One region of the Comamonas sp. JNW genome, then DNA from elsewhere that is predicted to be linked to it. Evidence: predicted binding sites of a transcription regulator. Region 1 holds the regulator's gene; each other region holds the start of a gene.
What was found. The regulator sigma-54, encoded in region 1, starts transcription at its own class of promoters, with help from an activator protein. The targets are predictions, from matches to a motif close to TGGCANGNAANCTGCTTT.
Positions count from the first base shown of each region.

Region 1 (5,933 bases):
TACGTGCAGTACGCCCATGCGCGCATCTGCTCGGTGCTGCGCGGCTGGCAGGAGCAAGGCGGCGCTGGTCTGCCTGCGCTGAGCGGCATTGACCTGGGCGCGCTGCAAGGGCCGCAGGCCCAGGCGCTGATGCAGATGCTGGCCCAGTATCCCGAGATGCTGAGCAACGCCGCGGCTGGCAATGCGCCGCACGATGTTACGTTCTATCTGCGTGACCTGGCCTCGGCCTACCACAGCTACTATGATGCAGAGCGTATCTTGGTGGATGACGAAGCCACCAAACTGGCCCGTCTGGCACTCGTGGCAGCGGTCGCGCAGGTGCTGCGCAATGGCCTGGCCGTGCTGGGTGTGAGTGCACCAGAGCGCATGTGATTTTGCGAACAAAGGTAATAACTGCAATGCGACGACATCAACGTGGTGGAACCATCCTGGGCCTGATCCTGGGGCTGCTGGTGGGCGTGGGCGCGGCCTTGGCCGTGGCCGTGTACGTCACCAATGTGCCGGTGCCGTTTGTCAACAAAGGTGGCGTGCGCGGCGAGGCCAAGGACAAGGCCGAGGCGCAACGCAACCAGAACTGGGACCCGAACTCGCCGCTCTATGGCAAGAACCCCGCGCGTGCGCCCGCGGCTGTGGCACCGGCCGCTCAGGGCGTGGTGGTGCCTGAGCCGCCGCGCACGGTGGCTGACAACGCCCCCGCGCCAGTGGAAAACAAGCCTGCCAAGCCCGAAGTGGTGCTGCCCGATACCACCAAGCCCGCTGACAAGCCGGCAGACAAGACCCAGGTCGCAAAGCTCGACCCCAAGGCCGGCCAGGGCGCCGATCCGCTGGGCGATCTGGCCAAGTCGCGCAGTGCCGATGGCACCGACGGCTTCCAGTACTTCGTGCAGGCCGGTGCTTTCCGCAGCCAGTCCGATGGCGATGCACAGCGCGCCAAGCTGGCGATGATGGGCTGGGAAGCGCGGGTGAGCGAGCGCGAAGTCAATGGCCGCACCGTATACCGGGTGCGCGTGGGCCCCTTCAACAAGCGCGATGATGCCGATGGCCTCAAAGGCAAGCTCGATGGCGCCGGCGTGGATGCGCAAATCGTCCGCGTGCAGCGTTGAACTTTTGGCGGTGCAGGGCACTCCTAACCGCAACTTGTCACTGGAGTTAACAAAACATGAAACGTCGTGAGTTTTCCACTTTGGCGGCTTCCGCTACTGCCGCCTCGGCGCTGAGCCTGCCTTTTGCCACCGGCGCCAACGCACAGGCCAAGTTCAAGGAAGGCAAGGACTACCTGAAGCTGGCCAAGCCCGTCACCCCCGATGCGCCCGCTGGCAAGGTCGAGGTGATCGAGTTCTTCTGGTACAGCTGCCCCCACTGCAATGCCTTCGAGCCGCAGTTTGAAGCCTGGGCCAAGACTGCCCCCAAGAACCTGCAGATCCGCCGCGTGCCTGTGGCCTTCAACAACACCTTTGTGCCCCAGCAAAAGATCTACTTTGCGCTGGAGTCGATGGGCCTGATCCCTGACGTACATGTCAAGGTTTTCCGTGCGATCCACGTCGAGCGCCAGCGCCTGAACAAGGACGACGAGATCTTCGCCTGGATGGACAAGAACGGCGTGGACCTGGCCAAGTTCAAGGAAGCCTACAACTCCTTCAGCGTCGCAGGCCAGGTGCGCAAGGCCACCCAGCTGCAAGAGTCCTACGGCGTCGAAGGCGTTCCATCGCTGGGCGTGGCGGGCAAGTACTACACCGACGGAACCCGTGCCGGCTCGATGAGCAACGTGCTGCAAGTGGTAGAGTTCCTGGCTGCACAAGGCTGAGCGGATTCCCCAACGCTTGAGACAGAGCCCGCGCACGCGGGCTTTTTTGTGCCAGAAACGGCCTAACGCTCCAGCATGGCTACAATGGGGCAGAGCAAGATTCATGCCTTATGAGACACCGTATTTTTAACTCTTTGTTGGTGGCAGTGGCCCTGGCCGTGCCGCTGCTGTCGCACGCCGAGCGTGCAGACCGCACCAAGCCCATGAACATCGAGGCGGACGATGGCCGCCACGATGAACTCAAGCAGACCAGTGTCTTCACGGGCAATGTGGTGGTGACCAAGGGCACCATCATCATCCGTGGCGCGCAGCTGACCGTGAGCCAGGACCGCGACGGCTTCCAGCACGGCGTGGTGACTGCTGCGCCGGGCAAGCTCGCATTCTTCCGCCAAAAGCGTGACTCGGCCCCAGGCGCGCCTGACGAGTTCGTCGAAGGCGAAGGCGAGGTCATCACCTATAACGGCCGCGATGACACCGTGCACTTTGAGCGCCGCGGCGAGTTGCGCCGTTACCGCGAGACAACGTTGACCGACCAGGTCAGTGGCCCGCTGATCGTCTACAACAATCTGAGCGATACCTTCACGGTCTCCGGCCAAAAGGGCGCCCAGGCGGCGGCCGATCCCAAGCCCGGTGCGCCCAAGAAGGACCGCGTCCGTGTGATCCTGACGCCCAAGGCCGATGGCAAGGCAGACGACAAGGCCAGCGCCCCGGCCAAGCCCGCTGCCGATGACAAGACGCCATTGCGCCCCAGCACCCAACTGAACGACGGAGCCAAGTGACCGTGGCAGAAAACTCGTCGACCATTTCCGTCAACGCCCGGGTCGCCAACAGCGACCACCGCAGCCAGCTGGAGGTCTTGCACCTGGAGAAATCCTATGGCAGCCGCAAGGTGGTCAAGGACGTGTCGCTGTCGGTGCGCAAGGGCGAAGTGGTGGGGTTGCTAGGCCCCAATGGCGCGGGCAAGACCACCTCGTTCTACATGATCGTGGGCCTGGTACGCAGCGATGGCGGGGATATCCGCATCGATGGGCAGTCGGTGGCCAATATGCCGATCCACCAGCGCTCGCAGCTGGGCCTGTCCTACCTGCCGCAGGAAGCCTCGATCTTTCGCAAGCTCAGCGTGCAGGACAATGTGCGCGCCGTGCTGGAGCTGCAAAAAGATGAGCATGGCAAGCCGCTCTCGCGCGCCGAGGTCGAGCGCCAGCTCACCGCGCTGCTGCAGGAGCTGCGGGTCGAGCACCTGCGCGAATCACCGTCAGTCGCGCTGTCCGGCGGCGAGCGCCGCCGGGTCGAGATCGCCCGTGCGCTGGCCACCCAGCCCCGTTTCATCCTGCTCGACGAGCCTTTCGCCGGCATCGACCCCATCGCCGTGATCGAGATCCAGCGCATTGTCGCCTTTCTCAAGGAGCGCGGCATTGGCGTGCTGATCACCGACCACAATGTGCGCGAAACCCTGGGTATCTGTGACCATGCCTGCATCATCAGCGATGGCAAGGTGCTGGCCGCCGGGACGCCGCAAGAGATTGTGGAGAACGCAGAGGTCCGGAGGGTGTATCTGGGTGAACATTTCCGTATGTGACATCGCACGCCTTGGCGGGCGTGCCAGCCAAGATGCCGTCCCGCGCTGCGGGGCCGGCAGGGCTGATCCGTTGCCAGCTGCCCCAGCCCGTGGGGAGGCGCAGCCATGATGCCGTCGCTGTCGCTGCGCGTATCGCAGAACCTGACCCTGACCCCCCAGCTGCAGCAGTCGATTCGCCTGCTGCAGCTGTCCACGCAGGAACTGACGCAGGAAGTCGAGCAGATGCTCGACGAAAACCCGTTTCTGGAGCGCGAGGGCGATGAGGCCCCCGAGGCTGAAGCCGGTAAAGAAGCCGCTGAATCTGCCGAAGCTGCAGACGCTGCAGACGCAGCCGACAAGGGTGCCGATACTGCTGCCAGCACCGACACCAACAACAGTAGCGATTTCGAGCCCGGAACCTCCGACCAGCCGCTGGATTTTGGCGCGGGCAAGGAAACCGGCGTCGATGCCGAGGCCGCTGCCGGCGATTCGGCATCGGACTGGGAAGAGTGGGGTGGCGATCTGCCCGCGCGCTCCAGCGCCAGCGATGACGACGACGAGACGCCGATGTCCGACCGGCGCAGCGAGCACCTGAGCCTGCAGGATGTGCTGCACCGCCAGGCCTTGTCGCTGCGCCTGTGCCAGGAAGACCGGGCCGCGCTCTACTTTCTGATTGAATCACTGAACGACGACGGCTACCTCGAAGAAACGCTGGCCGAGCTCGCGCAAAGCTTTGGCGACGCCAGTGACCCCGAGCGCTACGAAGTGCTGCTGCACCACCTGACTGTGGCGCTGCGCTTGCTGCAAAGCCTGGAGCCGATTGGCGTGGGCGCGCGCAACCTGTCCGAATGCATGCAGCTGCAGATCAAGGCCCAGCAGCGCCTGTTGGATGAAGAGGGCTCGGACACGCCCGAGGCCGATGCGCTGGCGCTGGAGACCGCTTTGCTGGTCTGCCAGGAATCGCTGGAGCTGCTGGCGCGCCGTGATGTGCGCAAGCTGGTGCAACTGACCGGATGCAGTGATGCCGCGGTGCGCAGCGCGCTGGCGCTGATCGCCAAGCTCGAGCCCCGCCCCGGCCGGCCCTATGCCGATGTGGACCGCAACACCATCATCCCCGATGTCATCGTGCGACCCAGCAATGAGCGCGGCCTGCCGGTGCCCGGTTTCAGCGTGCAGCTCAATGCCGAGGTGATGCCGCGCCTGCGCGTGCAGGATGTCTACGCCAATGCCTTGCGCAGCCACAAGGGCAGCGAGGGCCATGGCGCGCTGCAGCAGCGGCTGCAGGAGGCGCGCTGGTTCATCAAGAACATCCAGCAGCGCTTTGACACCATCTTGCGCGTCTCGCAGGCCATCGTCGAGCGCCAGCGCAATTTCTTTGTCCATGGCGAGCTGGCGATGCGCCCCATGGTGCTGCGCGAGATTGCCGATGAGCTGGGCCTGCACGAGTCCACCATCAGCCGCGTGACCACGGCCAAGTACATGGCCACGCCGCAGGGCACGTTTGAGCTCAAGTACTTCTTTGGCTCAGGCCTGGGCACCGAGACCGGCGGCAGTGCGTCGAGCACGGCGGTCAAGGCGCTGATCAAGCAGTTGCTCGACGAGGAAAGCGCGAAGAAGCCGCTGTCGGATGCAAAAATCGCCGATCTGCTGCAGGCCCAGGGCATTGAATGCGCGCGCCGCACGGTGGCCAAGTACCGCGAGGCCATGCGCATCCCGCCGGCCAGCCTGCGCAAGGCGCTGTAAGCGCAAGCAGCCAGGGCCCATAAAAAAAACCGCAGCTGCGTTATGCACTGCGGTTTTGTTTTGAGACGGTGCCGCTTTACTTTGGCCACAGCCACCAGATGAACAAGGCCAGCACGGCCAGCATCAGGCCAAACTTGGTGAGCTTGTAGGCGGTCTTGTTCCAGGCCTTGAAGCGGCGGCGGTACTGGCCCATGTAGAACGAGATCTTGAAGATGCGGCTGATGAAGCCACGCGGATCGCCTTCGTTGTTGGGCGAGCTGGCGGCAGCGACCACATGCGTGCCCAGCCAGCGGTTGAGCCACTGCGCAAAGCCATTGGTCATCGGGCGCTCGACATCGCAGAACAGCACGATGCGGTTGCCTTCGGACCGGTTCTCGGCCCAGTGCATGAAGGTCTCGTCAAAGATCACGCCTTCGCCCTCGCGCCAGCTGTAGGGCGTGCCATCGACCTCGATCATGCAGCGGTCATCATTGGGCGCCAGCACAGCGAGGTGGTAGCGCAGCGAGCCGGCATAGGGGTCGCGGTGCAGGTTGAGCTTGGCGCCGGGCGGCAGCTCGGCAAACATGGCCGCCTTGATGCCGGGGATGGACTGCACCAGCGCCGTGGTCTTGGGGCACAGCTCCATCGCAGACGGGTGGGCCTGGCCGTACCACTTCAGGTAGAAGCGCTTCCAGCCGGTCTTGAAGAAGGAGTTGAAGCCCGCGTCGTCGTTGTTGGCCGCGGCCTTGATCTGCATGGCCTGGTGCAGACCGATGGCCTCTTCGCGGATCTCGCGCCAGTGGGCCTGCAGCGGGGCCAGGTCGGGGAAGGTGCTGGTGGGCAGGTAGG
Region 1 is NZ_QETI01000008.1:43,505-49,437, forward strand. Features, by position in the region: gene argS (arginine--tRNA ligase) at 1-372, shown strand, start outside; gene DCO45_RS13035 (SPOR domain-containing protein) at 399-1,103, shown strand; gene DCO45_RS13040 (thiol:disulfide interchange protein DsbA/DsbL) at 1,160-1,804, shown strand; gene lptA (lipopolysaccharide transport periplasmic protein LptA) at 1,915-2,583, shown strand; gene lptB (LPS export ABC transporter ATP-binding protein) at 2,607-3,383, shown strand; gene DCO45_RS13055 (RNA polymerase factor sigma-54) at 3,489-5,105, shown strand; gene DCO45_RS13060 (aspartyl/asparaginyl beta-hydroxylase domain-containing protein) at 5,182-5,933, opposite strand, start outside.

Region 2 (5,933 bases), on a different contig from region 1:
CCCACCAGCGCGGCATTCACGCCCGCCTCCAGCCCCTCCGAATAGGAGAAGCCGCCGATCGGCAAAGCCGGCGAAGCCAGCCACATCAGCTGCAAAAAGCTGGCGGGTGAGAGGGTGAGGAGCGGCGTGCTCATCCGAGGTGGTGCGGATGCGGATGGGAATGGCCATGCCCATGGTGGCTGTGGCCATCGTTGGTGACATGCCCGCCATAGGCGCCGCCTTCCGGCTCAAAAGGCAGCTCCGCCTCGACCACGGTCATATGCATGCTGCGCAGCATGTCGGCCAGCACATGGTCGGGCTCGATCTTGAGGTGGTCGGGCTGCAGCTCGATGGGCACATGGCGGTTGCCCAGGTGGTAGGCGGCGCGCATCAGGTCAAAAGCCGAGCCATGCTGCGCGCAAGCGCTGATATGCAGCACGTTCTGCGGCGCGGCCACCACCTGGATCACCGAGCCGTCCTCGGCCACCAGCACATCGCCTCCGCGCACGGCCTGACCGCGTGGCAGAAAAATCGCCAGCGCACGGCCGCTGCTGTCGGTGGCCGAGAAGCGCGATTTCTGGCGCACATCCCAGTCCAGCTCGACAACAGTTGCGCGCTTGCGCAGGGCCGGTGCCAGGCCCTGGCCAGCGGGCAGGCATTTGGAGACTTGCAGCATCGCCCCGTCCGTCATGGCAGCTCCAGGCGCATAAAGCAGCTGTTCGGATCGGGCTGGTAGCTGCCAAACGGTGCGCAGTCCACAAAGCCATTGCGCGCGTAAAAACGGCGCGCCGGTGCAAAAAAGGCCTCGGTACCCGTCTCCAGGCTGATGCGCCTGGCCCCCATCGCGCGGGCCTGGGCCAGCACATGGTCTAGCACCTGCTGGGCGGCGCCTGAGCCGCGTTGCGCCGCCTCCACCCGCATCGATTTGAGCTCCAGGTGGCCGGCATCCAGGGTCTTGAGCGCGCAGGTGGCGACCAGGGTCTTGGGCTCCTGCGCAGCGGTCCAGCCGGTCCACAGCTGCAGCCCGGGCGCGCGCAGCTGCGCGGGGTCGAGCGCATGCACGCTGTCGGGCGGCGAGATGCGTCGCATATCGCTCAGGTGCGCTTCCAAAAAGGCCAGCACGCGCGCGTCGGTCACGGGGTCCAGCTTGAAAATCAATGGGCTTGCCATGGGTCCTTACCGGTTCAAAACAGAAAATAACGCTGGGCCATCGGCAGGCTGCTCGCTGGCTCGCAGGTCAGCAGCTGGCCATCGGCGCGCACCGCATAGGTCTGGGCATCGACCTCCATGTGCGGCGCCAGGTCGTTGTGCACCATGTGCTGCTTTTGCAAGCCGCGTATGCCTTTGACGGCCGACAAGCTCTTGGCCAGGCCAAAGCGCTGGCCAATGCCGGCAGCCAAGCCCGCTTGCGAGACAAAGGTCAGCGAGGTCCTGGCAATCGCCCCGCCAAAGGCGCCAAACATCGGGCGGTAGTGCACCGGCTGGGGTGTCGGGATCGAGGCATTGGGGTCACCCATGGCCGCCATCGCGATAAAGCCGCCCTTGAGAATGCAGCTGGGTTTGACGCCAAAGAAGGCCGGCTTCCAGATGACGATATCGGCCCACTTGCCCACTTCGAGGCTGCCCACCTCATGGCTGATGCCATGGGCAATGGCCGGGTTGATCGTGTACTTGGCGATATAGCGCTTGATGCGGAAGTTGTCATGCCGCTCGCTGTCGCCGGGCAAGGCGCCGCGCTGGAGCTTCATCTTGTGCGCCGTCTGCCAGGTGCGCAGGATCACCTCACCCACCCGGCCCATGGCCTGGCTGTCGGAGCTGAACATGCTGATGGCGCCAATGTCGTGCAGGATGTCCTCGGCCGCAATGGTTTCCTTGCGGATGCGGCTTTCGGCAAAGGCCAGGTCCTCGGCAATGCCGGCATCGAGGTGGTGGCAGACCATCAGCATGTCCACATGCTCATCGAGCGTGTTGATCGTGTAGGGCCGCGTCGGGTTGGTCGAGCTGGGCAGCACATTGGCCTCGCCCACCACTTTCAGGATATCGGGCGCATGGCCGCCGCCCGCCCCTTCGGTGTGGAAGGTGTGGATGGTGCGGCCCTTGAACGCGGCCACCGTGTCTTCGACAAAGCCGCTTTCGTTGAGCGTATCGGTATGGATCGCCACCTGGGTGTCGGTGAGCTCGGCCACATCCAGGCAGTTGTCGATGGCCGCCGGCGTGCTGCCCCAGTCCTCGTGCAGCTTGAGGCCAATCGCGCCGGCATCGATCTGCTCATGCAGGGCCAGCGGCAGGCTGGCATTGCCCTTGCCCAGAAAGCCCAGGTTCATCGGGAAGGCATCGGCCGCCTGCAGCATGCGCTCCATGTTCCAGGCGCCGGGCGTGCAGGTGGTCGCAAAGGTGCCGGTGGCCGGGCCGGTGCCGCCACCAATCATCGTCGTCACGCCGCTGGTCAGCGCCTCTTCGATCTGCTGGGGCGCGATGAAGTGGATGTGCGTGTCGATGCCGCCGGCAGTAACGATCATGCCTTCGCAGCTGATGATCTCGGTGCCCGGGCCAATGATGATGTCCACACCCGGCTGCGTGTCCAGGTTGCCGGCCTTGCCAATCGCGGCAATGCGGCCGGCCTTCAGGCCAATGTCTGCCTTGACGATGCCCCAGTGGTCGATGATCAGCGCATTGGTCAGCACCGTGTCCATCGCGCCCTGCGCACTGCTGCGCTGGCTTTGCGCCATGCCATCACGGATGGTCTTGCCACCGCCAAACTTCACCTCTTCGCCGTAGCCGCCCGCGCGCAGGGTGAAGTCCTGCTCCACCTGCACGACCAGTTCGGTATCGGCCAGGCGCAGGCGGTCACCCACCGTGGGCCCATAGGTCTCTGCGTATGCGCGTCTGTCCATTGTTGCCATCAGAACCATCCTGTCTTAGAACGCTGGCACAGCATGCCGGGCCTCATTCCAGCGCCCCTTGCACCAGGCCGCGAAAACCGTAGATCTGCCGCTCGCCGCCAACATCCACCAGCTCCACCGTGCGCTGCTGGCCGGGCTCAAAGCGCACCGCCATGCCGCTGGCAATATGCAGTCGCATGCCGTGCGCCGCCTGGCGGTCGAAGCTCAGGCCGGCATTGGTCTCGGCAAAGTGGTAGTGCGACCCTACCTGGATGGGCCGGTCGCTCGCGTTGTGTACCACCAGCGTGGTGGTGCGGCGCCCCGGGTTCAGCGTGTGTTCGCCCTCGTCCAGCAGCAGTTCACCTGGGATCATGGTGCCGCTCCTCGTCAGGCCAGGCGCGTCAGCATGGCCGCGCCCAAGACCGCGGTGGCCCCGCCCGCCAGCTTGGCCAGCCAGCGGTGGCGCTGCATGAGGGCCTTGCCCAGCACCATGCCGCCCACATGCAACAAGGCCGAACCCAGCGCCATGCCCGCCAGCGCGCCCGCCGATGCCAGCGCAGAATCGGCCGCCAGCTCAAAGCCGTGGGCCGCGCCATGGAAAAACGCAAACACCCCGGCCAGCGCAGCGGCCAGCACCCAGGGCATTTGCTTTTGCACCGCCACCAGCAGGCCCAACACCAGCACCGATGCGGCAATCATCGGCTCCACGCCGGGCACCCACAGACCGGCAAAACCTGCCAGCGCCCCCGCCACCAGCAGGGCCACAAAGGCGGCCGGTGCGCGCCAGGCGGGCGTCACCGTCAGCGCACTCCAGGCGCCCACGGCCAACATCGCGGCCATATGGTCGGCGCCAGTAAACGGATGGGCAAAGGCATGGCCAAAGCTGCTCAAAAAGCCATGGTGGCCGCCACCATCGGCGCCCACATGGGCCATGGCTGACAGCGGCAAAGCCGCAGCGGCGGTGGCCAGCGCGGCAGAGAATTTCTTGAAGTTCATAGTGGTCGAGTGCGCGAGAAAAATGGGAGGTTCAGACAATGGGCTCATGCACGGTGACGAGCTTGGTGCCATCGGGAAAGGTCGCCTCGATCTGGATATCGGCAATCATCTCGGGAATGCCCTCCATCACGTCGGCGCGCGTGAGCACCGTGCGGCCGGCGCTCATCAGTTGGGCAACGGTCTTGCCATCGCGCGCGCCCTCCATCACAAAGGCGCTGATCAGCGCCACCGCCTCGGGGTAGTTCAGCTTGAGCCCCCGGGCCAGGCGCCGCTCGGCCAGCAAGGCGGCGGTAAAGATCAGCAGCTTGTCTTTTTCGCGAGGTGTCAGTTCCATACCTAGTGCAAAGCAAGGCACATGCCAAGGGGCTACAACGGCTGGGCATGCACGCTTTCCGTGCCGCCACCCGCCCGCCTTGCACCACATGCATGCACAGCAGCCGCGCATGCACCAATTCGGCACAGACCACACCCCAGAGCAGTGCAGTTCCTGGCACGTGGCTTGCAAAAGCCCACGCATGTCTTTCGTCCCCCTGCTCCCGCTCCCGATCCCGGCCCTTGCGCCCTGCTGCCCGCCAGGCACCCAGCGCCCGCCGCAGCCATGAGCTGGCATGCCCAACTAGACCTGCGCTACGGCCAGCAAGCCGGCAAGACGTCGGTGCAGTTCAGCCACGATGGCCCGCTGCGCATTCTCAAAAGCCTCTACCCCGAAGGCCCGGGCATTTGCCACAACGTGCTGGTGCACCCGCCCGGCGGCCTGGTGGGTGGCGATATGCTGGATATCTCGGTCGAGGTGGCGGCAGGCGCCCATGCGCTCGTCACCACGCCGGGCGCAACGCGCTTTTACAAGAGCAATGGCCAGCCGGCCTTGCAGCGCACCCGCCTCAAACTGCAGGCCGGCGCCCGGCTGGAATGGTTGCCGCTGGAAGCCATTGCCTACAACGCCTGCGATGCGGCCAATGAGCTGCAGATGGAACTGGCACCGGATGCAGAGCTGCTGACCTGGGACATCACCGCGCTGGGCCTGCCGCTGGCGGGTCAGCCCTTTACCCAGGGCGTGTTTTCGCAGCACATCGCATGGCCGGGGCATTTTCTGGAACGCGGCCGTATCCGGGCCGATGATGGGCTGCTGCTCAACGCACAGCTGGGCCTGGCGGGCCAGCGCTGCCTGGGGAGTTTGATCTACGCCAGCGGCTCGCCCATCAACCGCGCGCAACGCGAAGCGCTGCTGGAGAGCACCCAGCAGCTGCTGGACGCAGGCCCAGCGGGGTTGATGGCCGGGGTGACCGCGCCGAACGAGCATATGCTGGTGCTGCGTGGCCTGGCGCCCGTGGTGGAGCCGGCGATGCAGCTGTGGAAGACGGTCTGGGGCCACTGGCGCAGCAGCCTCTGGGGCCTGCCGGCGCAGCGGCCGCGTATCTGGTCGATGTGAGTGCAGCGCTTGCCCAGCGCTGTTAAGCGTGTAAGCGCTTAAGCGCCGTCGATCAGCTGCTCGATATCTTTGGCCAGCGTTTCAACGGGGGTGCCATAGCGGCTGTACAAGCGCAGACGCCCTTGCGGGTCAAAGATATAGTCGCCAGCGGTATGGTCCATCGTGTAGCTGCCCGGGGTCTGGCCCTCGACCCGCTTGTAGTAGACCTTGAAGTCCTTGGCCATCTTGGCCGTTTCCTCGTCGCTGCCGCGCAGCGCCAGAAAGCTGGGGTCAAAGTTGGCGAGGTAGGCCTGCAAGATTTCGGGTGTGTCGCGCGATGGATCGACCGAGGCGAAGATCACCTGCAGCTTGTCGCCCTTGGCGCCGAGCTTTTGCTTGACGGCGGCCAGGTCGCCCAAAGTGGTCGGGCAGACATCGGGGCACTGGGTAAAGCCAAAGAACACCAGCACGACCTTGCCCTTGAAGTCGGCCATGCTGCGGCGCTGGCCATGCTGGTCGGGCATGGAGAAATCCTGTCCATACTCCTTGCTGCCCGTCAGGTCGATGGCGTTGAAATCGGCCTTGGATTTGCAGGCGGTGAGGACACCGGCGGCCGAGGCCAGCATGGCCGAGCCCGCCAGCCAGCGAAGGGCATTGCGCTTGTTCAT
Region 2 is NZ_QETI01000002.1:294,614-300,546, reverse strand. Features, by position in the region: gene DCO45_RS04410 (urease accessory UreF family protein) at 1-134, opposite strand, end outside; gene ureE (urease accessory protein UreE) at 131-670, opposite strand; gene DCO45_RS04400 (GNAT family N-acetyltransferase) at 667-1,149, opposite strand; gene ureC (urease subunit alpha) at 1,164-2,882, opposite strand; gene DCO45_RS04390 (urease subunit beta) at 2,926-3,234, opposite strand; gene DCO45_RS04385 (HupE/UreJ family protein) at 3,249-3,857, opposite strand; gene DCO45_RS04380 (urease subunit gamma) at 3,889-4,191, opposite strand; gene DCO45_RS04375 (urease accessory protein UreD) at 4,456-5,286, shown strand; gene DCO45_RS04370 (SCO family protein) at 5,325-5,933, opposite strand.
Region 2: DCO45_RS04375 (urease accessory protein UreD) is a predicted target of sigma-54. The motif match lies at 4,346-4,363, and genes of this name have one in related genera.

Region 3 (5,933 bases), on a different contig from region 1:
GCACATGGCTCGCAGCCTGCCCGCGTCGGGCGCGCTGAGCCCGCCGGCTGCGGCAGCGCCGGCCGTGCCTGCGCCAGCGGCCCCGCGCGATGGTGCCGCCGTCTGGCAGCAGCGCTTTGGCGCGCTGGTGCAAAGCCTGCTGCCGCCGGTGCTGGGCTTTGGCCTGCTGCTGGTGCTGTGGTCCATCGTCGCCCAGGGCAACCCCGGCATTCCGGGCCCGCAGGAGACCTGGGCCCAGGCGCAGGAGATATTCCGCGATCCCTTCTACCGCAACGGCCCCAATGACCAGGGCGTGGGCTGGAATGTGCTGGCCTCGCTGCAGCGGGTGAGCATCGGCTTTGGGCTGGCGGCACTGGTCGGCATTCCGCTGGGCTTTGTCATTGGCCGTTTTGACTTTCTCTCGCGCATGTTCAACCCGGTGATCAGCCTGCTGCGCCCGGTGTCGCCGCTGGCCTGGCTGCCCATTGGCCTGCTGGTGTTCAAGGGCGCGAACCCGGCGGCAATCTGGACCATCTTTATCTGCTCGATCTGGCCGATGGTGATCAACACGGCGGTGGGCGTGCAGCGCGTGCCGCAGGACTATATGAATGTGGCGCGGGTGCTGAACCTGAGCGAGTGGAAGATTGCCACCACCATCCTCTTCCCCGCCGTGCTGCCCTATATGCTGACGGGCGTGCGCCTGGCAGTCGGCACCGCCTGGCTGGTGATCGTCGCTGCCGAGATGCTGACCGGTGGCGTGGGCATTGGCTTCTGGGTCTGGGACGAGTGGAACAACCTCAATGTCAAGAACATCATCATTGCGATCTTTGTCATCGGCCTGGTCGGCCTGCTGCTGGAATGGGCGCTGATCCGCCTGGCCTCGGCATTCACTTTTGAGGAGGTCAAGGCATGACGCCCAATACGCCCAACATTCCCGCGACGCCCCAGGGCAAGTACATCGAGATCCAGCAGGTGGCGCAAAGCTTCAAGACCGCCAAGGGCCTGTTCCAGGCGCTGCAGGGCATCAACCTGGAGATTGCCCAGGGCGAGTTTGTCAGCCTGATCGGCCACTCGGGCTGCGGCAAATCGACCTTGCTGAACCTGATTGCCGGCCTCACCAGCCCCAGCGAAGGCACCTTGCTCTGCGCCAACCGCGAGATCAAGGGGCCGGGGCCGCAACGGGCCGTGGTGTTCCAGAACCATTCGCTGCTGCCCTGGCTCACCTGCTGGGCCAATGTGCACCTGGCGGTGGAGCGGGTGTTTGGCGGGCGTGAGCGCAAGGCCCAGTTGGCTGCGCGTACCGATGCCGCGCTGGCACTGGTGGGCCTCACCCATGCAGCGCACAAGCGCCCCGGCGAGATATCGGGCGGCATGAAGCAGCGCGTGGGCATTGCCCGGGCGCTGTCGATGGAGCCGCAGGTGCTCTTGATGGACGAGCCCTTTGGCGCCCTCGATGCCTTGACCCGCGCCAAGCTGCAGGACGAGCTGCTGGAGATCGTTGCGCGCACGCGCAGCACCGTGGTGATGGTGACCCATGATGTGGACGAAGCCGTGCTGCTGTCCGACAAGATCGTGATGATGACCAATGGTCCTGCTGCGACGATTGGCGAGGTGCTGCCGGTGCCCTTGGCCCGCCCGCGCAACCGGGTCGCCTTGGCCGAGGATGCGCAGTACCAGGCCTGCCGCAAGGCGGTGATCGACTTTCTCTACACCCGCCAGGCCCATGTGGAGAAGGTGGCCTGATAAAGCCTACTTAGCTAGCAACAGGCGCTCCATATGGAGCGCCTTTTTTGTGCACGCAAATGAGGCGAGGCGGCGCCCGAGCCGCACAAAAAATGTGCAGCGCTGAGTTCTGCTGCTGGGCGCTCCCCGCATGTCAACTTGGTATGGAACTTGCATAGTCCTTGGCGTGGCCATGGCGGCCACCGGGTGGCGGTGCACAGTGGCGCTGCCGTCCAAAGACAAAGACGTCTATGCGCGCATGCCTGGCATGCGGCGCCTAGACGTCTTTTTTTTGTGCTGCCCACGGGAAACGCTATGAAAAAAATCAAGTTGGTCATGGTTGGCAACGGTATGGCGGGTGTGCGTGCGCTCGAAGAGCTGCTGGCGCTGGCGCCGGATCTGTACGAGATAACGGTATTTGGCGCAGAGCCCCACCCCAACTACAACCGCATCCTGCTGTCGCCAGTGCTGGCGGGCGAGCAGACCCTGGATGACATCGTGCTCAACGACTGGCGCTGGTACGAGACGCATGGCGTGCGCCTGCATGCCGGCTGCACGGTGCATGCGGTGGACCGCGCCCGCCGCGTGGTGCATGCCCGCAATGCCGATGGTGAGGCGGTGACGGCCGACTACGACCGGCTGATTCTGGCGACCGGCTCCAACCCCTTCATGCTGCCCATTGCCGGCAAGGAGCTGCAGGGCGTGCTGGCCTACCGCGATATTGCCGATACCCAGGCGATGATCGATGCGGCCCAGCACTGGCGCCATGCAGTGGTCATTGGCGGCGGCCTGCTCGGGCTGGAAGCGGCCAACGGCCTGATGAAGCGCGGCATGCAGGTGGCGGTGGTGCATGCCGGTGAGTGGCTGATGGAGCGCCAGCTCGATGATCAGGCTGGGCAGCTGCTGAAGAAATCGCTGATCGAGCGGGGCATGCAGTTTTTCATGCAGGCGCAGACGCAGGAGCTGCTGGGCAATGCCGAAGGCCGGGTGCGCGCGCTGCGCTTTGCCGATGGCCGCGAGATCGACGCCGATCTGGTGGTGATGGCCGTCGGCATCCGCCCCAACACGGCGCTGGCCGAGGCCATGCACCTGCATGTGAACCGGGGCATTGTCGTCAGCGACACCATGCAGACCATCACCGACCCGCGCATCTATGCGGTGGGCGAGTGCGCGGCGCACCGGGGCATTGCCTACGGGCTGGTGGCGCCTTTGTTTGAGCAGGGCAAGGTGCTGGCCAACCACCTGGCCGAGATGGGCATTGGCCGCTACCAGGGCTCGCTCACCTCCACCAAGCTCAAGGTCACCGGCATTGACCTGTTCTCGGCCGGGGATTTTCAGGGCGGGGAGGGCACCGAGCAGATCGTGCTGAGCGACCCCTACTCAGGCGTCTATAAAAAGCTGGTGATCAAGGAAGACCGGCTGGTGGGCGCGTGCCTCTATGGCGACACGGTCGATGGCAGCTGGTACTTCAAGCTGCTGCGCGAAGGCCGCAGCGTGGCCGATATCCGCGACAAGCTGATGTTTGGCGAATCCAACCTGGGCGATGCCGGCCACCAGGGCCAGAACAAGGCCGTCGCACTGGCCGATGGCGACGAGGTCTGCGGCTGCAATGGCGTGAGCAAGGGTGCCATCTGCAAGGCCATCAAGGACAAGGGCCTGTTCACCCTGGACGAGGTGCGCAAGCACACCAAGGCCAGTGCCAGCTGCGGCTCCTGCACCGGCCTCGTAGAGCAGATCATCATGTTCACCGTCGGTGGCGACTATTCGGCATCGCCCAAGACCAAACCGATGTGCAGCTGCACGGAGCACGGCCACCAGGCGGTGCGCGATGCGATCCGCGAGCACCGGCTGCTGACGACTGACAGCGTCTTTCGCTTTATGGAATGGAAGACGCCCAATGGCTGCGCCAGCTGCCGCCCGGCCATCAACTACTACCTGATCAGCACCTGGCCCAAGGAGGCGCGCGATGATCCGCAAAGCCGCTTTATCAATGAGCGCAGCCACGCCAATATCCAAAAGGACGGCACCTACAGCGTGATCCCGCGCATGTGGGGGGGCGAGACCACGGCCGCCGAGCTGCGCCGCATTGCCGATGTGGTGGACAAGTACCAGATCCCCACCGTGAAGGTGACCGGCGGCCAGCGCATTGACCTGCTGGGCGTGAAAAAGGAAGACCTGCAAGGGGTGTGGAACGACATAGGCATGCCCTGCGGCCATGCCTATGCCAAGGCGCTGCGCACCGTCAAGACCTGTGTGGGCAGCGAGTGGTGCCGCATGGGCACGCAGGACAGCACGCAGATGGGCAAGGACCTCGAACGCGCGATGTGGCGCATGTATGCGCCGCACAAGGTGAAGTTTGCCGTCAGCGGCTGCCCGCGCAACTGCGCCGAATCGGGCATCAAGGATGTCGGCATCATCGGCGTGGATTCGGGCTGGGAGATGTACATCGCGGGGAACGGCGGCATCAAGACCGAGGTGGCGCACTTTCTCACCAAGCTCAAGACCGCCGAGGAGGTGCTGGAGTACACCGGCGCCTTTATGCAGCTGTACCGGCTGGAGGGCTGGTACCTGGAGCGCACGGTGCACTACGTGAGCCGCGTGGGGCTCGACCATGTCAAGCGCCGCATCCTGGACGATGCCGCTGGCCGCCAGGCGCTGTGGGCCCAGCTGCAGCAGGCGCTGGAAGGCGAGCCCGACCCCTGGTTCGAGACCGACAAGGCGGCTGTGGATTTGCGCCAGTTCCAGCCGCTGCCGGTGCTGCCCCCACTGCAGGCTACGCCTGCGCTGCCAGCCCTTTCCTCACCCCTCACCACCGCCGGCGCATGATGCTGCGCCACCAGGAGACCGACATGAATGAATGGATCACCATCTGCGCCATCGATGAGATTCCGGTGCTGGGCGCCCGCCGCGTCGCCCGCGCCCAGGGCCTGGATGTGGCGGTATTCCGCACCGCCAGCGGCGAGGTGTTTGCGCTGCTCGACCGCTGCCCGCACAAGGGCGGGCCCTTGTCGCAAGGCCTGGTGTTTGGCAGCAGCGTGGCCTGCCCCTTGCACAACTGGACGATTGCACTGGCCACCGGCGAGGCCGCTGCCCCCGATGAGGGCTGTACCCCGCGCTTTGCGGTACGGCTGGAGGGCAGCGCGGTACAGCTGCGCGCCGATGAGCTGGCCGGGCATGCGCTAGCGCAGACCCGGCCTGTAGCAGGGCCGGTGGGCCTGGGGCGCTGCGGTTCTGCCGCCTCCAGTTGCAGCCCGTCGCCATCCTCCGTGGCCGCTTAAGGCTGCCCCACCGGACGGAGCCGCCCATGCAAGAGACCCGATCGACCTGTCCCTATTGCGGCGTGGGCTGCGGCGTGATCATCACGTCCGACGGCCAGCAGATCACCGCCGTGCGCGGCGACCCGGCGCACCCTGCCAACCTGGGCAAGCTCTGCACCAAGGGCAGCAGCCTGCACCTGACGGCAGCGCCCGCGCTGGCGCGGCAAAGCCGCTTGCTGCAGCCGATGCAGCGCCTGCAGCGCCGCGCCGCACCCGAGGCCCGCAGCTGGGACACGGCGCTGGACAGCCTGGCTGCCCAGCTGCTGCAGATCCGCGCCGACCATGGCCCCGATGCGCTGGGCTTTTACCTGAGCGGCCAGTTGCTGACCGAGGACTACTATGTGTTCAACAAGCTGGTCAAAGGCTTGCTGGGCACGAACAACCTGGACACCAACTCGCGCCTGTGCATGAGCAGTGCGGTGGCCGGCTACAAGGCCACCCTGGGCGCGGATGCGCCACCGGCCTGCTACGAAGACATCGACCTGGCCGGCTGCCTGTTCATCAGCGGCAGCAATATGGCCTGGGCGCACCCGATCCTGTTCCGGCGCGTGGAAGAGGCCAAGGCGCGCCACCCCGAGCGCAAGATCATCGTTGTTGACCCGCGCCGCACCGAGACCGCCGAGCTGGCCAATCTGCACCTGGCCTTGCAGCCGGGCACCGATGTGATGCTCTGCCACGGCCTGTTGCACATCATGCTGGCCGAGGGCTGGACTGATGCGGCCTTTGTCGATGCGCACACCAGCGGCTTTGCGCAGCTGCATGCGATCGTGCGCGAAGCGACGCCGGAACGGGTGGCCCAGGTCTGCGGCCTGGCGCTGGCAGATCTCTACCTGGCCGCCCAATGGTTGGCCTGGGGCGGGGCCGATGCGCCGGGCAGCAATAGCGAGCGCCAGCCCACGCTGAGCCTGTACTGCC
Region 3 is NZ_QETI01000002.1:46,720-52,652, forward strand. Features, by position in the region: gene ntrB (nitrate ABC transporter permease) at 5-892, shown strand; gene DCO45_RS03355 (ABC transporter ATP-binding protein) at 889-1,722, shown strand; gene nirB (nitrite reductase large subunit NirB) at 2,017-4,527, shown strand; gene nirD (nitrite reductase small subunit NirD) at 4,551-4,979, shown strand; gene DCO45_RS03370 (nitrate reductase) at 5,006-5,933, shown strand, end outside.
Region 3: nirB (nitrite reductase large subunit NirB) is a predicted target of sigma-54. The motif match lies at 1,862-1,879, and genes of this name have one in related genera.

Region 4 (5,933 bases), on a different contig from region 1:
CGGGCCAGCATTCGCGCAATATGGCGCTGGGTGATGTGGCTCATCTCGTGGGCCAACACAGAAGCCAGCTCATCGCGGCTGCCGACCACGCCGACCAGGCCGGTCTGCACGCCCATAAAACCACCAGGCAGTGCAAAGGCATTCACGGTGGCATCCTGGATCAGCATCACCTGCCAGGCAAAGCGCTCCTGCAGTTCAGACGTCATGGTGCCGCGCTGGCGCGCAGCCAGCATCAGCTCCTGCCAGATACCGTTGACATACTCATAAAGGATCGCGTCATCGAGAAACTGCGGATCGCGGTAGATCTCGCGTGCAATGTCATCGCCCAGGCGCCGCTCCTCGCTGGTGGTCATCTCGGCGCCCTCACCCATCGCCGGCAAGCTGGTGTCGGCGCGGGCCTGCATGGGGGCTAGCGCCGCCACCGCCGCCATATGGGCGGCCAACAAGGCACATGCTGTGCGTTTAAAAAACCATGTATTCATTCAAAATTCCGTGCGGCAGCAGATGCTGAATCTGAATCAAGCCAGAGGGTAGGCAGAGCGGGCTCCTTGCCATCAAGCCTTCAGCCCAACACGTATGATGAAGCACCACTGCACAAGTTGCATGCTGTATTGCCGCTTGTGACGTATTGAACACGGAAAGCACCATGACTGAACTCACCCATTTCGACGCCCAGGGCCAGGCCCATATGGTCGATGTAGGCGCCAAGCCTAACACCCACCGCATCGCGATCGCGGAGGGCTTTATCACCATGCAGCCAGCCACTTTGGACATCATTGCCGCGGGCACCGCGAAAAAAGGCGATGTGCTGGGTATTGCACGCATTGCCGGCATCATGGCGGCGAAGAAGACCAGTGAGCTGATACCGCTGTGCCACCCGATTGCGCTGACCAAGGTGGCAGTGGATTTTGCGTTGTTACCCGAAAAGAATGCCGTGCGCTGCGAAGTCAGAACGGAAACTGTTGGGCCCACTGGCGTGGAGATGGAAGCCTTGACCGCAGTTCAGGTCGCACTGCTGACTGTTTATGACATGTGCAAGGCGGTGGATAAGGGGATGGTGATCGGGGAGGTGGGCTTGCGGGAGAAGCGGGGGGGGAAATCAGAAGATTATTTCGCAGCAAGCCAACCGTAGAGAAGGGCATTACTTCAAGACATATTATCCAAAGTCAATATGGCAGACTATTAGAAAAATATCAAGAGTCGGCAAACCCATCCACGGGCAAAGAATCCATCCACTGACCTTTTTTATCAAAAATTATAATCCAGTCTAGATTCTTTGACGATACCAAAGGCAGGTAGACACGTTCCGTATTTTGCAGAAAATCAGACCCCCGCAGCTCCCGCACTTGTACCTGTTGCTTGCTGCCTAATGTCGCTAATGAGCGCAGACGCGACTGCAGCTTTGTGTCATCCCAGCTCCATGCAGTCCAGGTTTCGGTACGCATCGCAGGGGAGACACCTTGCAATGACAAGTCCAGACTTTCTAATTTCCCATCACCTTGAACCCGCAAATTGGCCTTATGCCAATCCAAACCGAAGAGCGGCAATGCGGGAATTTTGGTTAAATCATTTTCCCCAGTTACCAACTCATTGCGGGTAACCACGACGACCCGATCCTCTTCGAAAACAAAGGCAACGGGCCTAGCCATATACAAAGCATGCAAACCATAGCCCAATGCGGCCAGCTGGATAGCAGCTACGACGCCGAGATCGAGCACTAGCTCACGCCTGGATTTTTTGGGAGAAGCCATGACCAAGGTCAGCAATGGACCACAGACGACATCTACTGCCAGCATCAACCCATAAATACGGGCAACACCCAGCATTTGGCTGGTTGGATGGGGGTACCAAAGCATGAACACCAAAGCAGCCGCAGCACCAGCAAACAATAAAGAGACTGCCAAGTGCTTTGCAGCCCACGCCAAGGCAAACTTACCTCTCAGGGCATAACTCATTATCAACGGCACTCAGTAGGTGCTAATTTAGCGGGCAAGGTGGCAATAGTCGCTGGCGGGGTAAATCCATACAGCTGCGCACGCGTTCCTGCACCAGAGCCGGCAGCAGATGTACAAAGCCAGTCCAAGGTACCCTCGGGATTAGTCAAAGAAAAATAAGTAGGCAAAGTCACTGCCGCACCTTTTCCATCTCGAAACTGCGGACTAAACACCAACGACTTCTCTGCCGCATTGGATGAAACGCCAGGAGTAAAAATCACTGTTATTTCACCGAATTCATTATTAATCAAAATAGATTTGATGTATTTGCTACTTCTGCCCATGCCCCCCATGCTTTCATTCCATGCTTTCGCAGTCAATTCAAGGGATGATTCATTATCCATTCCATTCGTGCTTAGCTCTTGCTTAGCATCAGCAACAAGGGCAAGACCTTCTGAAATCCGCGCACGTGAAATGTAGTCTTGATATGCAGGCAGAGCGATAGAGGCCAAAAGACCCACAATAGCCACCACTATCATAACCTCTAACAAGGTGAAGCCATTTCTATGCCGAATCATTTAAACACCTGCAGAAATAAAAAAAGGGGGCAAACGCCCCCTTACTTTCAATGACTACTATTAACGGCACTCAGCGGGAGCAAACTTGGCTGGCAAAGTACCCTTATCAACCGTCATCTTACGAACGGTAGCCGTTTCGTTGGTGGTAGAAGAGCATGCCCAGTCAATATTACCTGACTCAGTACCGGAAAAAACGTCGGCAAGCTGGGAAAAGGCTTTGCCATCCAACTTAACAAAAGGGGTCAACAAGATGGAAGCATCCTCAGGAATAGGGCCCACTGTAGTCTTGATGTATTGCACAGTGATAATACCGGTGGCATCTGCGATTTTAACATCCTTTACATACTTGGAGCTCGCACCCGTATTACCTTGTTGCTCATTCCAAGTCTTGGCGGCAACCACCAAATCATCTTTAGTAGCAGTTTCATTCACCATCGCCTTAGCGCCAGATGCCAAGGTCAGACCTTCAGTCACACGCGTACGCACGGTGTAGTCTTGGTAAGCAGGCAGTGCCACAGCAGCCAAAATACCGATAATCGCCACAACGATCATCAGTTCGATCAGGGTAAAACCCTTTTGCATCTTACGCAGCATGTTGAATCCTCTCTATGTAACCAGTGATTAGGTAGCCTTGTCGAGCGACTTGGCGTGCATCACTTATTGCAAGTGCTGTGCCAACTTTTGGCACCTATGCATTTCGCGGCCTGCGCTGACAAAAATGCGGCGTTTTGTTAACTTATTGTGCAAGACGTTCATAAATGTCATCAACCCAAGATTTCTGCCATTTTTGTCATCTACTGCAGGACTGTGCAAGCTATGCGCATGGGAAGCAGAAACAGAAACGGCACCCGAGGGTGCCGCTGCGCCTATGTAGGCCCTGTCTATGGAAGCCCAAGACCCAGAGCCCTAAGTCCAAAACTCATAAGCCATCCCCGCCAGCTCAATCCGATCCCCCTTGTGCATCGACAGCCCCGCGCCATTGAGCGCCTGGCCATTGAGCACCACATCGGCCGAACCATCGACCTTGGTGGCGATATAGCCCTTGCCGCGCTTGGTCAGCGCAGCGACGGCGATCCCGGGGCGGCCGACGGTGGTGACAACCTTGGAGAGGATGATGTCTTCGCTGGCGCCGCTGACGGCGCGCAGGTAGGGGCTGGGGGTGTAGGGCTGCTCTTCGGCAGGGGGGAAGTCGGCGGGGACCGTGGGGCTGTCTTCGCCGTGGTCGGCGTGGGCGGGCTTGGCGGTCAGGCTGCCGGCTTCGCTGGCATGCATGTAGTGGCTTTCGGGCACGAGAGAGTTCATCAAAAAGCGGATGCGGCATTTGCCGATGTCCAGCAGATCGCCGCTTTGCAGCACCTGGCGGCGCACCTTCAAGCCGTTGACCTTGGTGCCATTGGTGCTGCCCAGGTCTTCGACGACGACGATGCCGATCTTCTTGTCATAGGTGAACACCACATGCTCGCCGCTGACCGCCATGTCGGTCAGCACGATGTCGTTGGTGGAACGGCGCCCCAGGGTGGCCCTGGACTCCGTCAGCATGTAGTCCTGGATCACCACTCCATCTAATGAAACTATGAGTCTTGGCATATTGATAAACCTCGTCACGATTATATGCACATAAGCTATACAAATGACTTTTTCGATACGCGGTTGACAAAGGATCACGATGTGTTGGGTGCTACCGGATTTTGGTTACGGGTTTACCCTTGATCCCCCTTGATGACTGATGCTGATCAATGCGTTGGCTGCTGCAGGCGCTCTCTCCCCTTGAAGAAGCACCATCTCTGCAGCCCGGCGCAGAAATGCAAAAAGCGCCCGAAGGCGCTTTGTGTTGGGGTGAGAGGATCAGCCGCTCAGTGTGCGGGCGCGGTATTGCGCTTTTGCAGCCACAGACCCAGGCCCACCACCAGCGCGGCGCCAGCGGCAGCTGCCAGGTAGTGCAGCGCAGGGTTAGCCTCGACAAAGCCGTGCAGCAGCTTGTCGTTCATGATGGTCTCACCGCCTACCCAGCCGATCAGGCCAGCGCCCAGAATGACGATGACCGGGAAGCGTTCCATCAGCTTGATCATCAAGGTCGAACCAAAGATCACCAGCGGGATCGAAATCGCCAAGCCCAGGATCAGCAGCAGCATATTGCCGCCAGCAGCAGCAGCCACGGCAATCACGTTGTCCAGGCTCATCACCAGGTCGGCGATCAGGATGGTGCGAATGGCCGCCATCATTGTGCCGGTGCCCTTGCCCGCGCCCTCTTCTTCGTCGTGGCTGGTGAGCAGCTGCAGGCCAATCCACAGCAGCAGGCAGCCGCCGACGATCTGCAAGAAGGACAGCTCCAAGAGCTTGGCCGCCACCACGGTCAGCAAGATGCGCAGCACCACGGCGGCGCCGGAGCCAAACATGATGGCTTTTCTTTGTTGTTCAGGCGGCAGAGAGCGCGCAGCGAGCGCGATGACAACGGCGTTGTCGCCCGAGAGAATGATGTTGATCCAGATGATCTTGACCAGCCCGATCCAGAAGTCGGGATGATTGACGTAATCCATGTTGCGCTCCGTAGTTATGAATAAAGACGCCAGACCTGAACGATCTGGCGTCTTCTTTTTATGGAGTACGCAGTTTAGCGGGGCACGCAGCCCCTGGCATGCGTAATTTTGCTTACTTCAGCAGGCCTTGCAGCAGGCGGCCCATTTCGGATGGGTTGCGGGTGATGGTGAAACCGCACTCTTCCATGATGGCCAGCTTGGCATCTGCCGTGTCGGCGCCGCCGGAGATCAGCGCGCCAGCGTGGCCCATGCGCTTGCCGGGAGGGGCAGTCACACCAGCGATGAAGCCCACCACAGGCTTCTTCATGTTGGCCTTGCACCAGAGAGCGGCTTCCGCTTCGTCTGGACCGCCGATTTCGCCGATCATGATCACAGCGTCGGTGTTCGGGTCGTCGTTGAACGCCTTCATCACGTCGATGTGCTTCAGACCATTGATGGGGTCGCCACCGATACCGACAGCCGAAGACTGGCCAATGCCCAGTTCGGTCAGCTGTGCCACAGCTTCATAGGTCAGCGTGCCCGAACGGCTCACCACGCCGATGCGGCCTGGCTTGTGGATGTGACCGGGCATGATGCCGATCTTGATTTCACCGGGTGTGATCAGACCGGGGCAGTTGGGGCCCAGCAGCAAGGTCTTCTTGCCGCCAGCCGCTTCCTTGGCCTTCATCTTGTTGCGCACTTCCAGCATGTCGCGCACGGGGATGCCTTCGGTGATGCAGATGGCCAGGTCCAGGTCGGCTTCCACCGCTTCCCAGATGGCAGCAGCAGCGCCAGCGGGTGGCACATAGATCACGGACACGGTAGCACCGGTGTCCTTGGCAGCGTCCTTGACCGAACCGTAGATGGGGATGTCGAAAATCTTTTCGCCAGCCTTCTTGGGGTTC
Region 4 is NZ_QETI01000007.1:56,700-62,632, reverse strand. Features, by position in the region: gene DCO45_RS23235 (M48 family metalloprotease) at 1-446, opposite strand, end outside; gene moaC (cyclic pyranopterin monophosphate synthase MoaC) at 647-1,132, shown strand; gene DCO45_RS11980 (fimb protein) at 1,194-1,955, opposite strand; gene DCO45_RS11975 (pilin) at 1,958-2,512, opposite strand; gene DCO45_RS11970 (pilin) at 2,573-3,106, opposite strand; gene DCO45_RS11965 (FHA domain-containing protein) at 3,419-4,099, opposite strand; gene DCO45_RS11960 (TerC family protein) at 4,366-5,049, opposite strand; gene sucD (succinate--CoA ligase subunit alpha) at 5,162-5,933, opposite strand, start outside.
Region 4: DCO45_RS11970 (pilin) is a predicted target of sigma-54. The motif match lies at 3,172-3,189, and genes of this name have one in related genera.